One region of the Paenibacillus sp. OK076 genome, then DNA from elsewhere that is predicted to be linked to it. Evidence: riboswitches for the same ligand, from Rfam matches in the RefSeq annotation. Region 1 holds a riboswitch; the other holds the start of a gene.

Region 1 (7,468 bases):
CATCGTTAAGCTGAAACTGGTCGGTGCCTGCGGCAGCTGCCCAAGCTCCACCATTACCTTAAAAGCCGGGATTGAACGTGCCCTTCTTGAAGAAGTTGACGGTGTCGAAGAAGTCGTACAAGTATTCTAATCAATCCTTCACGAAATAAACCTCAAGAGCCTTTCGCTTCACCTGAAGCGGAGGGCTCTTTTTTTGTGCTATGCATCCTCACGCTGTATGTTAGGACGAATCGGATCAAGTCCTCCAGATACATCCATAATGTTACCGGTTATAAAATCGGAATGATCCAGACACAGATAAGTAATCACCCGCGCAATATCTTCACCGCTTCCAGGACGTCCTCTCGGCGTTTCCTCGTCGGTTATACCTGCCATCTCATCAATCGTTTTCTCTTTGTTAGCACCGCGAATATCACCTGGACAGACCATATTAACCGTAATGCCGTAGGGAGCTTCCTCCACAGCAAGTGTCTTTGTAAATGAAACCAGACCTACCTTCGCAGCTGCATAAACCGCCCGATGAGGCCATGACCTCGCTTCTCCCGCATGACTGAAGCCAAAGTGGATAATTCGTCCCCACTGCTTGCGCCGCATCTCCGGCAATACACGCTGATCCAGCAACATCGGTCCAAGCAGGTTTCCTTGCACAAGCATCTGAACCTCATCTACGGAATACTCGGCAAACAGTCGACGTTCACGGACAAAAGGACCCGCGTTGTTCACGAGAATATCAATGCTGCCCAGTTTCTCTTCAACCGTTGCAACCAGCATGGTGATCTCTTCTGTCTTGGAAATATCGGCCTGGACGGCAATACACCGCACACCCTTGGCTACGATCTGAGCCTCTAACGCCTCAGCTTCCGTACGACTATGTACGTAATTCAGCGCAATATGGCAACCCTGATCCGCCAGACTGAGGGCCGTCATTTTACCAAGACCTTTGGCACTTCCCGTTATGAGGGCAATCTTTCCCTTCACGTTCATCCCCCTCTTCAAAGAGCAGTCACTCATCCAGTATAAAAGATTTATCATCCCCCCACAACTCGCGTTTCCCACCAATCTGTACCATTTGCAAAAGAGTGTAAATTAAGGACTAAATACTCAGCTTTCAAACAACTAAAATAAAATGAATTAGGTCTTTCGGAGTAAAATTTACCCTTTATCTCCAGAATTCCCTTGTCTGGTCCGGATGCCTATGTTAATGTCGATAAGTCCTTATTTTCTTATGAATATAACGACACAATACATATGTTCATGTAAATGACAACATTGCATGACACCTTCGAAAGGAATATAGCGTAAATGAAAAGATGGTTAGCCTCTCTACTCACAATTTTGCTTATCGCCTCATTTCAAGGTCCATTCTCGACCACAGTATCTGCAGAAAGTGAAAGCAATAGCTCCACCGAAGATTATCAATGGATTGACGGGCCTTCAAACGTAGTACTTGATAACAAAGCAACATTAACCGTAGCCGAAAACCTATCCTATCTCGATGCAGCTAACACCCAAAGGTTTCTGGAGGACACCGACTCCTTCCCCAATGGAACGGAAATTGGAAGTATCTATGGCGCCGGCGAAAACTCTAACTGGTATGTGATCTTTGAATATAACGATACCGGTCATGTCGACGACAGTGAGAAAGACGATCTGGACGCCGATGAACTGCTCGATAGCTACAAAAGAGGAACAGAAGAACAAAATGAGAAAACATCACCCGAAAATCAGCTGTTTATCACTGGGTGGGAGATTGAGCCCGCCTATGACAGCACCAAACATCAATTGATCTATTCTCTTGGCCTTGAGGATGCAGAGCGGGAAAAACTCGTCAATTACAATGTGAATGTACTCACCCGCGAGGGATACATCGGTGTTATCCTTGTTACGGATAGTGCCAATTTTGAAGAAAACCGTAAACAGTTTGAAAGCTCCGTGCTTAACCAACTCAACGTGACCAAAGGAAACACCTATGAAGAGTTTGATGCATCGATAGACAAAAAATCAGAACTCGGCCTGACCAGTCTGATTCTCGGTGGTGCTGGTGTAGCTGTAGCTAAGAAAGTTGGATTATTGCTTTTGCTCAAAAAAGGATGGTTTGTCATCGTGGCCGCTATTGTTGGTGCATTCGGATGGATTCGTCGCAAGCTGACCGGCCGCAAAAAGGATGCTGACCCAGAAGATCAGAGTTCGCTTTCTCCTGCTGAAGAAGCTTACCAACAGCATGCTGCTGGACAGGAGTCCACACATTCTGATAGCCAACAGACAGATGGACGTTCGGATACTGATCCGAATCCGAATAAACATTAAAGCTTATAAGTAACGTACTTAAAGTGCTCTTACATCGAAGCACTCTTTAATATGATGTACACAACAAAAAGCCCCGTATTCTCCATAAAGAGAATGCAGGGCTTTCTTTAGTAGTTCCATAACATGTGGAGCCGAGTATACAATGTATTTTCAGCTTAATCGTTCAGCTTAAAACGCAGGTTCTACAGCACCTTGATAACGATCTTTGATGAATGTTTTAACTTCTTCGGAATGCAGAGCTGCAGCCAGTTTTTGGATAGCATCTGCATCTTTGTTATCTTCACGAGATACGAGGATGTTTGCATAAGGGTTACCTTGCAGGTCCTCAATCAACAGCGCATCCTTCTCTGGGTTCAGATTGGCTTCCAGCGCGTAGTTGGCGTTGATGAATACCAGGTCTGCTTCATCCAGTTGACGAGGCATCATGGCTGCATCCAGCTCGATGATATTCAGGTTTTTCGGATTAGCTGTAATATCCTGAATCGTAGAAGTGATATTTGTGTTGTCTTTCAGCGTGATAAGTCCTTCTTTTGCAAGCAACAACAGTCCACGACCGCCGTTTGATGGGTCATTAGGAATGGCTACTTTTGCGCCGTCTTTCAACTCATCCAATGATTTAATTTTTTTGGAATAGCCAGCAAATGGCTCAACATGCACAGGTGTTACAGCAACGAGGTGGAAACCACGTTCTTTGTTCTCTGTATCCAGGTAAGGCTGGTGTTGGAAAAAGTTCGCATCCAGTTGTTTATCTTCAAGCTGTTGGTTAGGTTGAACATAATCATTGAAAGTCACGATTTGCAAGCGAATGCCTTCAGCTTCAAGTTCAGGCTTGATGCTTTCCAAAATTTCAGCATGTGGTGTTGGTGATGCTCCCACTTTCAATTCTACGGTGCGCGGTGCGCCTCCAGCATTGTCAGCGCCGCTGTCGGAATCCTTGTTGTTTCCGCAAGCCGCAAGAACCGCGATCAGCATAATGCTAAGTAGAGCAAAAGACCATTTTTTCATGTGTAAAACCCCTTCTCCAATAAATTTTTTTGCATTTTGCACCAAGTCGATACCGAATCAGGCAAATGCTATATATGTGTTATTTCCTGGTGAACCATTTAACCAAACGATCGCCAGCCATCTGAAGCACTTGCACCAGAATGACCATAAATACAACGGATATAATCATAATTTCATACTGATAACGGAAGTATCCATAGTTGATTGCCAATGTTCCCAGACCTCCACCACCAACCATTCCCGCCATCGCCGTGTAGGAAACAAGGGTAACGATTGTAATGGTGATCCCGGCTAACAGACCCGGCAATGCCTCTGGCAGAAGTACGCGCCGTACAATCTGTCCGGTTGAAGCGCCCATCGCCTGTGCCGCTTCAATGACGCCACGATCCACTTCACGCAGTGTAGTTTCCACCAATCGGGCAAAGTATGGAGCTGCGGCAATGACGAGCGGTGGTATGACACCCAGCACTCCTGTAGCTGTGCCGACCAGTGAACGCGTAAACGGAATGAGTGCAACAATCAAAATGATAAATGGCACTGAGCGCAGAATGTTTACAATGAACGATAATATCGTGTACACCACTTGGGACTGGATCGAAGCCGACCTTGCCGTCATAAACAGCAATACGCCTAGCGGCAGACCAATGATGATCGTGAACAAGCCCGATGCTCCCAGGATTTGCAGTGTTTCAATCGAAGCCTTACCGATTTCTTCCCAACGTACCGTTGAAAAATCCATTTAACGAAGCACCTCCACATCAAGTCCCTGATCCACTAACTCTTTAATGGTGAGATTAATCTCATCTGACTGTCCCTCGAACCGAACGGTCAGCTGTCCATAGGGAACTTGTTTGATGGTTGAAATGGTGCCTTGCAAAATGGCGAAATCCACTCCTGTTTTACGAACCGTTCTGGACAAAATCGCCTCATAGGTTTTATTGCCCAGGAAGGATATTTTCACAAGCTTAGAAGCTCCGTTCGTCTGTAATGAGACATCTGCACTCGCCAGAGCGGTCTCTTCCAATGCAATTCCAACCTCATGGTCCCGCATCATAAAGTCACGCGTAATGGCATGCTGTGGCTTGAGGAATACTTCCGTTACCGGCCCTTGCTCCACGATGCCTCCCTGATGGATAACCGCCACCTGATCACAGATATTCTGGATCACGTGCATCTCATGGGTGATTAGCACAATCGTGAGGTTGTACTTTTCATTGATATCCAGCAATAACTTCAGAATCGAATCGGTTGTCTGGGGATCAAGTGCCGATGTGGCCTCATCACACAACAGCACGTTCGGATCACTCGCGAGTGCTCTCGCAATACCGACCCTTTGCTTCTGTCCGCCTGACAGCTGGGCCGGATATTTATTGCTGTGGTCCTCCAGCCCAACCAATGCGAGCATTTCCTTCACTTTCCGATCAATGGCAGCCTTGGGCGTATTAACGAGCTTCAAAGGAAAAGCCACATTATCATATACCGTAGCTGAGGATAACAGATTAAAGTGTTGAAAAATCATGCCGATCTTACGCCGTTGTTGTTGCAAATCGGACTTATTGAGATCGGTTAGGTTGATACCATCAACCCAAACCTCGCCTGCCGTGGGGCGTTCGAGCAAATTGATACAACGGATCAATGTACTCTTGCCTGCACCGGAATGACCGATAACTCCAAATATTTCACCCTTGCGGATATTCAAATTTAGTTCCGATAAGGCCGTCGTACTTTTTGAACCTTTACCGTACGTCTTGGTTAAACCTTTTAATTCAATCAAAATTACTGCTCCTTCCCACTGCCTACATGTATCTTTACCCGAATGAAAGGAAAACTCCCCTTCATCGTACAAAAAAAGAGCCCCTTTTGCAGAAACAAAAAGGGCTCTTCACGTGAAAGATTATACCTTCTCATCTGCCAAAATCGTGCCCTGCACCATTTTGTAGGAATTAGCACCTAACATCTATAAAGTATGACACAGCTGTCATGCCGTTATAAATCGGTTGCCGGGCTTCATCGGGCCTGTCCCTCCGCCGCTCTCGATAAGAAATATTTAATTTATAAGTTCAGTAGTAGTTATAATGTTAATGTCATAAATGTTAATTCCATCTAACTGTCAATCAGGAACTCAGTATAATCCAAGTATTCCGATTTGTCAAAGGCAAATATTACAATTCAAATCACTTTGGCGGTTGAGCCACTCCCTGCTTATGCCACTTCTTGTTGATGTAGCCGTACGCTGCTTTTAACGTCTTACATACCATGTCTACGCCCTCGCGGAGTTCCAAAAGATGCTGATCCAGGTCCTCCAGCTTCACTTTCCCCTGCAAAGTTTGGTGTAGCTGCCACAGATCATCCTGCATTTCGGAATTCATGTAATGAATCTCCATGTTTCGTAGTTTACGTAATTTGCTCATTGGCTCACGGTAGGAATCTTTAATCTGGATGAGTTCGTTGGCAAGAACATAATGCTGCTTGTCATATCCGAACTGTCTTAATACGGTAAAGTAAGAATAATGTGTTTTAACATTGGTTGTGTTCAGCTCAAACATTTCATTCAACACTGTACCTAACTTATCCAGAATGGCAAAACATCGGATGAAGCCATCCTTATAGAAATAGACGTAACGGGCATACTCCGCTTTTTCTGGTAACGTCATATCATCCGTAGAGCCCGCTTTGACTTTCTGACGGAAATGGGAAGCTGCAAAACAACTTTGCTCCAGTTCATCCAGCGAAGAGATCAATCCCTGGGTCCATATATACAGTTTACGAAAATCATGGGTAGGATCATGGTCCACATGCATCTGTCGCTGAAATAGCTCAAGTGTATCCGCCATCGCTTCCATCGCGTCCTTTAGTATGCCTTCGTTCTTACGTGGCTTTTCACCCAGCAACGTTCGCAGCATATATAGCCTCCTCTTTCCACTCTGCAGATCATCAAATTAATAATAATTCATCATATTAAACAAAATCGGAGTCAGAGTAAACGTATGACCGCTGCTTACAATAGGGTGCCCTGACACGCCTGACATCAAACAAAGTTCACCTGTCCAATGATGTACATCATCGGATGGTGAACTTCACTGGATTCATCCCCTGAACTACAATAATTCGGATATAGATTAGAACCGGTTAACGGGCCGATGCAGCTTGTACACCAGGAAACTCATATAAGTTAATACGCCGAACAAAATGGCAATATCCAGCATATGCGCCAGCGCCACGAACATATACACTTCCGGACGGTTCATCGTGAGCATCAGTCCAAAACCAATGACCACTTGCAATAAAACCAGTACAACAGAAATGACGCCGAGCGCTCTTAATTCCGTGTTATCCGGATGTTTGCGATACGCAAAATGGCCGAGAATTGCAATGACGATTACTAATGAAACAGCCGCCACCCGGTGAGCAAAAGCAACAGCTACGCCTCCCGAGAGCTCAGGAATAATCTGCCCGTTACAGAGCGGAAAGCCTGAACAGCCTCCAGCAGAATCCGTATGGCTCACAAATGCTCCAGTATATACCACGAGGTACGTATAGATCGTGGAAAACCATACCAGATTTCGGAACCCTTTGCTGACTCGCGGATATCGATTCAGTCGTTCCAATCCACCATGGCGAGCCTCCTGCCGAATACCAAGCGCCATCATCAAGGAGCTGGCAAAAGCGATTAAGGCAAACCCGAAATGCAGTGCCATGACTGCGGAAGATTGGGAGAATACGACGGCAAAAGCCCCCATGATTCCCTGGACAATCACAAATATCAGCGTTAACAATGAAAACAACTGCAGATCACGGCGTGATTTGCCAAACCGCAAAAATGCTACAAAAGAGGCTATGGACAACAGTCCTGCCAGTGCGCTAACGGCGCGATGGGAAAATTCAATAAGTGAGGCAACAGTGTGTGCAGGCACAAGTTTTCCGTTACATAAAGGCCATTCTGCACCGCAGCCGAGGCCCGATTCCGTTCGGGTTACAACGCCTCCGCCAAATGTGGCCAGAAACATGACAAGACAGGTTAATACGGTTAACCATTTAAACAAGGTTAAGTGCTTCAATTTTTTTCTCACCCGCTGTTGGTTTAAGATGGCGAAGAACTACATCCTCCGCTTGATTCGGTACTTTGACACTTATTTCACAACTAAATTCATTATAC
Region 2 (7,468 bases), on a different contig from region 1:
ATATAGACTGCCTTCGTATTCGGTTTGAGCGCTGCCTTTACTTCCTCAATATTGGTCATATCCACAAAGGTAGTCTCTATCTGCATCCGACTCAGAATGGAAGTAAGCAATCGATACGTACCTCCATATACATCTTCCGTCACAATCATGTGATCCCCTGCCGAGAACATCATGAACACACTGGAGATGGCAGCCATGCCGGAGGAATAAGCAAATCCGCGTGCCCCACCTTCCAATAAAGTAATGTAATCCTCCAATGCCTGACGAGTCGGGTTACCCGAACGGCTATAGTCATGTTGAGGTGGATTAAAAATATCAAAATGATGGAATGTCGAGGCCTGGTAAATGGGTACACTGGAAGCCCCGGTGGTTTTATCGATTTCGTCACCGAAATGAAGCAGCTTGGTATCGAATTTCAGGTCGGAATGAACATTCCGTTCATGATTGTTGGCATTATTGTTTTGCTCACTCATGATGCGTTCCCCCTTCAATCTCCTGCTGTGCAGCTGTAAGTGCGTTGCCCAGATCGGCAATCAGATCATCGGCGTGCTCGATCCCAACAGAGAAGCGCAACAGACGGTCATCTACACCTACAGCGTCACGAATTTCAATCGGAATATCTGCATGGGTCTGTACCGCAGGATAGGTCATCAACGACTCTACACCCCCGAGGCTTTCCGCAAAAGCAATCAGTTTGATGTGACGCAGCAATGGTTCAACATAACGAGCATCCTTTACTTTGAAAGAGAAAATGCCTGTGTTCCCGCTGGACTGTTTATTCTGTATTTCAAATCCGGGATGATCCGACAATCCTGGATGATACACTTCATCAACGGCTGGATGCTCCAAAAGGTACTTGGCAATCGTCAAGGCATTATACTCATGTCGCTCCATGCGAAGAGCGAGTGTCTTCATGCCTTTCATCAGCTGATAGGAGTCGCTTGGAGACAACACTGCTCCAATGGAATTGTGCAGGAATGCCATTTCGGCCGACAACTCTTCCCCTTTGGTAATAATCAATCCGGCAAGTACATCATTATGACCACCCAGATACTTTGTGGCACTATGGATGATGATATCGGCACCGAGTTCAATTGGACGCTGGAAGAAAGGAGTCAGTAGTGTATTATCCACAATGGTCAGCAAGTTGTGGCTCTTGGCCCAGGAGCATACCGCTTCCACATCCGTAATCATCATTAATGGATTGGTTGGTGTCTCAATAAATACCGCTTTTGTATTCGGCTGACGAATACTTTCCAGAGCTGCCAGATCATTGGTATCGACGTAACTTGCCGTCACACCAAATCTAGATAGGATGCGCTCTAGCAAACGATACGTTCCGCCGTACAGATCCAGCGATACAATCAGATGATCCCCTTGTCCAAATAAGGCGAAAATCGTTTGCAAGGCAGCCATGCCGGAGCTACAGGCAAATCCGGCGTCACCGGATTCCAACGCTGCCGCTGCTTCTTCCAACACTTTACGGGTTGGATTGGTCGTACGAATATAATCAAATCCCGTGCTTTGTCCAAGCTTGGGGTGGCGAAACGCAGTGGATTGATAGATCGGAAAATTAATGGCGCCTGTTACCGGTTCATTGATAGACCCAATTTGGGCCAATCGGCTTTCGATTTTCAACTTGTTGTCTTCCATTGCAGCATCCTCCTGTAATGTCGATTAGATTTGCGGACCAATATCGTAAGGTGTCTCTTGATACACATAGTAATTGAGCCAATTAGAGAATAATAAGTTTGCATGTGCCCGCCAAGTAGCCGGGGGAACACGGGAAGGATCGTCATTCGGGAAATAATGTTTAGGCAGCGCAATGTTCATGCCTTTAGCTGCATCCCGGTCATATTCCCATTTCAATGAAAGCGGATCATACTCGGCATGTCCGGTTGCAAAAATCTGTTTGCCGTCTTTGGTAGCAACCAGGAAAATTCCTGCTTCCTCAGACTCAGCCAATATTTCAAGGTTATCATTTTTTTCAATATCTTCACGGCGCACTTCCGTATGGCGGGAATGCGGAACGTTGAATACTTCATCAAATCCGCGCAGCAGCTGCACATTGGATCTGTTGATCGTATGTGAGAATACACCGAAACATTTTTCATCCAGCGGAACTTTGGGAACTCCGAAATGATGGTATAAACCCGCTTGGGAAGCCCAACATATATGCATAGTCGAAGTCACATTGGTTTTGGTCCATTCGAAGATCTCCTGGATTTCTTTCCAGTAGTTCACGTCTTCAAAGTCCATTTGCTCTACAGGAGCGCCTGTAATGATCATGCCGTCAAAGCGGCGGTGTTCGATCTCATCAAAGGTTTTGTAGAACAAGTCCAAATATTCCTGCGATGTGTTTTTGGACGTATGAGACTTCGGATGAACCAGAACGATATCTACCTGAATGGGTGTGTTACCCACCAGACGAAGCAATTGTGTTTCTGTCGTTTCCTTTGTAGGCATCAGGTTTAATATAGCGATACGCAGCGGACGGATATCCTGCTTATAAGCGGATGTCTCGTCCATGACAAAGATGTTCTCTCCTGCAAGTACTTCCTTGGCAGGCAGTGTGTCTGGAATTTTGATTGGCATGGTGGTTCTAACTCCTCCTTGTGCATAAATAGATGCAGCCACTGCAGATGCGATACGCTTCGCATCCGTACAGTTATAGGCTGCCATGAGCTTGCCTGCAGGCGCTGAATTGCAACCACATTGCTGTCGGCAGGCTCAAGTTCCTTAGCGAAAATCACTGCTGAGAAGTCGGTGCATATAACAAAGACCTTCCTCGGATTCCGAGAAAGGTCATATGTAAATAGATATGCGCCTCTCTCATCTCTCAGTTACAACAGTGTCACTCGGACACTTGGTCGCTGCAAGAATTAGCACCGTGCGGTATACCGCCGGTTGCCGGGTTTCATCGGGCCAGTCCCTCCACCTACTCTTGATAAGATTTCGCTTTATTCAATTGTAAAAACTAGTGTGGTTCACCCTTTACTTTAAGACATTAATCCCCTCACGTCAAGGTGTAGTTCTATGCATGTTCCTCAGGATCGGAACCGTTCATCATCCGTTGTCATACACTGCTCCAGGGCGCGAAATCGACACATTTTTGCGCTTGAAAGGACCCTGTACCAGCGGTATACTAGACAAGTGTTATAAACCCTTATGTGAGAGGTGACATATTCAATGGATGGCGACCCGAGGCCTGACTGGCAGCCGAATTCCGACAAACTGCATAGAGAATTGATATCAGCATGCCGGCAGCGGGACGTTACTTCCGTTTGATTATAGAGCGAACGCAGTCCTGACTTCCAGGCTCCGCTGCCGACCGGCTGATCTGTTCTTTTTGCGCCCATATTGATGAAATCCGCCCATTTGGCGGGTGCAGAAGGAGTAGATGAATAATGAAAATCCGGTTGGTAAACAACGGTGTATTTATTCCGGTGGACGACATTCAGCAGGCGCTGACTCCACCAGCGGAAGGATTTTACTGGATTGATGCGGACGTAGACGATTTGGCGGTACTTCAACCCCTTTTCATGATGCATGATCTGGCCGTGGAAGACTGTTTGAGTGACGAAGAACAACGTCCGAAGATTGAAATTTATGAGAGCCATTATTTTATTGTTATTAACAGCATTCGTTTCGATGATGAAGAGATTTTCTTACGTGCCGTCAACCTGTTCCTTGGCAGACACTTTATTATCAGTGTGACCAAACAGAAAGTCAGCGAATTGCGGACATTGAAACCAATTCTGTGGGAACAGGAAATCAGTACACCGGATAAGCTGCTCTACCTGCTGGTTGACTTGATTGTTGATAATTATTTTACCGTCGGTGACCGAATTGAAGCCCGCATCGAGAAGCTGGAAGAAGACATTCTGATGCATACCAAAAAGTCTCACCTGAATGAGATTATCGGGTTGCGCAGTGAGATTTTATGGCTGAAGAAAGTGCTGGGGCCTCAGAAAGAGGTCATTAACACACTCAATAAAAAAGATCTGCGTCTTATTGATGATCAACTGCAGAAGTATTTCAGTGACATTTATGAGAATGCTGTGAAAATATCTGAAACCTTTGAGACTTATCGCGACTTGATGGGGAACTTGCGAGAAGCTTACCAATCCAGTATCGCCAATAGGGCGAATGAGATCATGCGTGTGTTCACCGCCATTACCACGGTGTTCATGCCGCTGACCGTGATCACTGGTATCTATGGGATGAACTTCACGAACATGCCTGAGCTGAACTGGAAGTATGGTTATTTTGTGGTCATTGGCCTGATGGTTACACTGGGCCTGAGCATGTTCTTTATTTTCCGCAAAAAAGATTGGGTTTGAAATAGCAAAAGACGAAGCGCTCCACATCTGGAGAAACGCTTCGTCTTTTTTTAAATTTATTCTATTTTAGAAAAATCCTTCTGCTGATCTATCTTAATTCTAGCCTGCATTCTGTTCCGTCTCCGTGTGACGGCGAAACCGGATGCGAATCATGCGCAGTCTTTCGTAGACCTGCTCCAGGTTGCTCCCGCCAGGCTTTTCTTCTCCATACACCTTATGTAACACGGGCTTCAGAAACGTATCCCCCAGCTCCTCGTAGGCACTCCATACTGCCTCTTGCTCCTCTTCGGGCATGACAGCAAGCTCCGCATCGAGCAGACAATCTGTGTCATACCCCTCCAAATCCAGTGTCTCCAACAGTTCAATTAGCTCCCGCCGGGACAATCCGGAACGATTCACGATCTCCTCCAACGTATATCCTTCCTTCATACCTTCAAGTACCTGCTTCCGTGTGGTGAATCTGTCCAGCTCCTGCTTGTATTTCTGCTCTCTCTGTTTGTACAGCCAGCTCTCATATTCTTGTTCCCTCAGAGCCGTGTACACCCAATCTAGCGGAAAAGATGTGGAACGTTCCATTCCATTCGTAAGCTCCAGCCATTCAGCACCGTACTCGGAAGCCTTGCTCTCTCCTACGCCAGGCAATTGCATCAATTCATCGATGGTTTGTGGAACAAATGCGCTGATCATGCGTAACAACCGGTTCGTTGCAATAAAATAGGGGGCCTTCCGGTCCGACGCCGCTCTCTTCCTGCGCCATATGCAAAGATCCATATAAAGCCCCTCGTTGCCATATAATTCACTGTAACAATGTAGACGCTGACCGCCATAATTGCGCGACTTCAAATCATCATTTTCGTGAAACAAGCCCTGCAGCAAGGGACGATATCCTTCGCCCATCTGAATGGCTAACTGATGACGATACACATGTAACAGCTCGTCCCACGAACTGCCAGCATACCAGATGGCATCCGTACGATCTCCTTCCTCATATTGGCTCCATCCCAGATGCCACCCCCCTTCTTCTTCACCGATCCACAGCTGGGCATGCTCTTCATTCTGATCTGACATTCTGGATAATCTGTTCATGAAAATGACTTCCATATCTTGTCCCTCCTTCAATAGTTCAGCTCTACACAGTCTGTATTGTGCTAAATTAAGCAACACAAAAAAACACCTCTCCTGCAAAATCCATGCAAGAGAGGTGCTTCCTCATTAACCGTGCTATGCTGTTGCTCATATATTACCACAATGGAAAAATTCGTCAACCACTTGTTTATAAAGCTATTTACATGTTCAAAGCCAGTTTCGCCAGGGCAAGCGAACCACACAGTCCCGCATTATCACCAAGTCCCGGAGAAACGACATACTGGTCAATATCGGACTGAAGTGCAGGATGCTGAACGTATCCAGCGAGCAATTCTTGCAGCTTGCTGCGAACCATCGGGAACAGATGCTCCTGCTTCATCACACCGCCGCCCATTACAATTTTCTGCGGAGTGAGAATCAACACATAGTTCATCAAGGCATGCGCCAGATAATGTGCTTCAATCTCCCAGGCCTTATGATCGGCTGGCAGTTCGTAAGCAGGCTGCTCCCAACGTTTATTGATGGCAGGACCTGCAGCAAGTCCTTCCAGGCAGTCTCCATGATAAGGACAGAACCCTTCATACGTATCTTCGGGATGCCTGCGTACAATGATGTGTCCCATCTCTGGATGTGACAATCCATGGACCATTTTGCCACCTACAACTGCGCCTGCACCAATACCCGTTCCGACAGTAATATACAGACAGCTATCCAGACCTTGTGCAGCCCCCCAGGTTGCTTCCCCAAGCGCAGCACCGTTTACATCCGTGTCAAACGTCATCGGTACATCAAAGTGCTCCTTGAGCTTACCAATCAGGTTGTACTGACCCCAATACGGTTTTGGTGTTGTTGTGATGTAACCATAAGTCGGGCTTCCTTCAATCGGATCAATCGGACCAAATGAACCTACACCCAAAGCTTCAATGCCTTTACCTTCAAAAAAAGCGATTACTTGAGCCATCGTCTCTTCCGGTGTCGTCGTTGGAAAGCTTACGCGTTCAAGAACTTCTCCTTCTTCCGTACCGATACCACATACAAATTTGGTTCCTCCAGCTTCAATTGCGCCTAAAATCGTCATGTTAGTCACGCTCCCAAGTCGTTTAAAATTAAAATGGATTTTCGAATCTGTTCTCTGAACGACGGAACGACAGCATGATTAATCCTGTTCAGCAGTTCCGAGCTTCGCCAATCGCTTTAATAAGGTCTGCTTCCAGCTGTCGGCTAGTGTTGGAATGGCCAGCAAAGCACGCATACCAGTGACATCCTGCTTCCCCTGATGCATAATTCGATTAGCTTCCAGAATGGTCATTGATGCAGGGTCCGTGCTTACTCGTCTGAATATTGCAGAAGAAGTTACCTCGCCCTCTTGCAATACTCGAAAATAAAATCCGGTATGCCCGCTATCCTGAAAATAAACAGGCAGCTCTTTGTAATCATACCGTGCACCAAGCTTGAAGCAAGGCTGTCTTGGCTGACTGACCTGTACCGTGGCTTCCCCCAATTCATATACATCACCAATCCGGACTTCTTCCTCCATACAGCCTTCAACTGTCAGATTTTCTCCACAAGCTCCCCAGTCCAGCTTGCGATCCATCAGTTGTTCTAGCGCCGGATAACGACTGTAATCGTATACACAAACCGCCTTGTCAGGCCCACCATGATGCTCAAGATCCGCCTGGGCATCCCCTGTCATTCCGGTGAATGACAGGAAAACCGGGCTGGATATGGGATGTTTCACAATGCCGCTCATCACTTCGCGCTTCTGGGCAGGCAAGGCCTGAGGCTGCCCTACGTTTACAGCTAATACCGCCGTTTTGTTTTCATCTGGCTTCCGGTTATGTGTGAGTGTCATCTGATCTTACCTCCCATATTAGCTTTCTTTTAACGAACAGAGCCACCAAAAACAAGTGTATTACTTAACAAGCGGCCGGGGGAAGTAAGCATTTTGCCGCCAGCATACATACCAGAAGATGCACCACCATCCAGGTTCATTGCCTGCTTGGCACCAAGCTTCTGCATGACAGCAGCCCATTCCTTAA

Evidence for each region. A riboswitch is a leader RNA that binds a small molecule or an ion and turns the genes downstream of it on or off. The one in region 1 is predicted to bind S-adenosylmethionine.
Region 2: it holds a riboswitch for S-adenosylmethionine, as region 1 does, so the genes downstream of both, metA (homoserine O-acetyltransferase MetA) here and BMY78_RS27880 (methionine ABC transporter ATP-binding protein) in region 1, are expected to answer to the same signal.

The regions. Positions count from the first base shown of each region.
Region 1 covers NZ_FOCH01000005.1:253,991-261,458, forward strand. Annotated here, with positions in the region: gene BMY78_RS27855 (NifU family protein) at 1-130, shown strand, start outside; gene BMY78_RS27860 (SDR family oxidoreductase) at 199-978, opposite strand; gene BMY78_RS27865 (DUF2167 domain-containing protein) at 1,303-2,307, shown strand; gene BMY78_RS27870 (MetQ/NlpA family ABC transporter substrate-binding protein) at 2,476-3,312, opposite strand; gene BMY78_RS27875 (methionine ABC transporter permease) at 3,392-4,051, opposite strand; gene BMY78_RS27880 (methionine ABC transporter ATP-binding protein) at 4,052-5,086, opposite strand; SAM riboswitch class I at 5,214-5,355, opposite strand; gene BMY78_RS27885 (Cthe_2314 family HEPN domain-containing protein) at 5,487-6,215, opposite strand; gene BMY78_RS27890 (COX15/CtaA family protein) at 6,432-7,370, opposite strand.
Region 2 covers NZ_FOCH01000001.1:1,036,669-1,044,136, reverse strand. Annotated here, with positions in the region: gene BMY78_RS04865 (trans-sulfuration enzyme family protein) at 1-473, opposite strand, end outside; gene BMY78_RS04860 (aminotransferase class I/II-fold pyridoxal phosphate-dependent enzyme) at 466-1,653, opposite strand; gene metA (homoserine O-acetyltransferase MetA) at 1,678-2,595, opposite strand; SAM riboswitch class I at 2,830-2,954, opposite strand; gene corA (magnesium/cobalt transporter CorA) at 3,408-4,343, shown strand; gene BMY78_RS04845 (HRDC domain-containing protein) at 4,443-5,444, opposite strand; gene BMY78_RS04840 (ROK family protein) at 5,629-6,507, opposite strand; gene BMY78_RS04835 (MOSC domain-containing protein) at 6,586-7,281, opposite strand; gene BMY78_RS04830 (phosphodiester glycosidase family protein) at 7,311-7,468, opposite strand, start outside.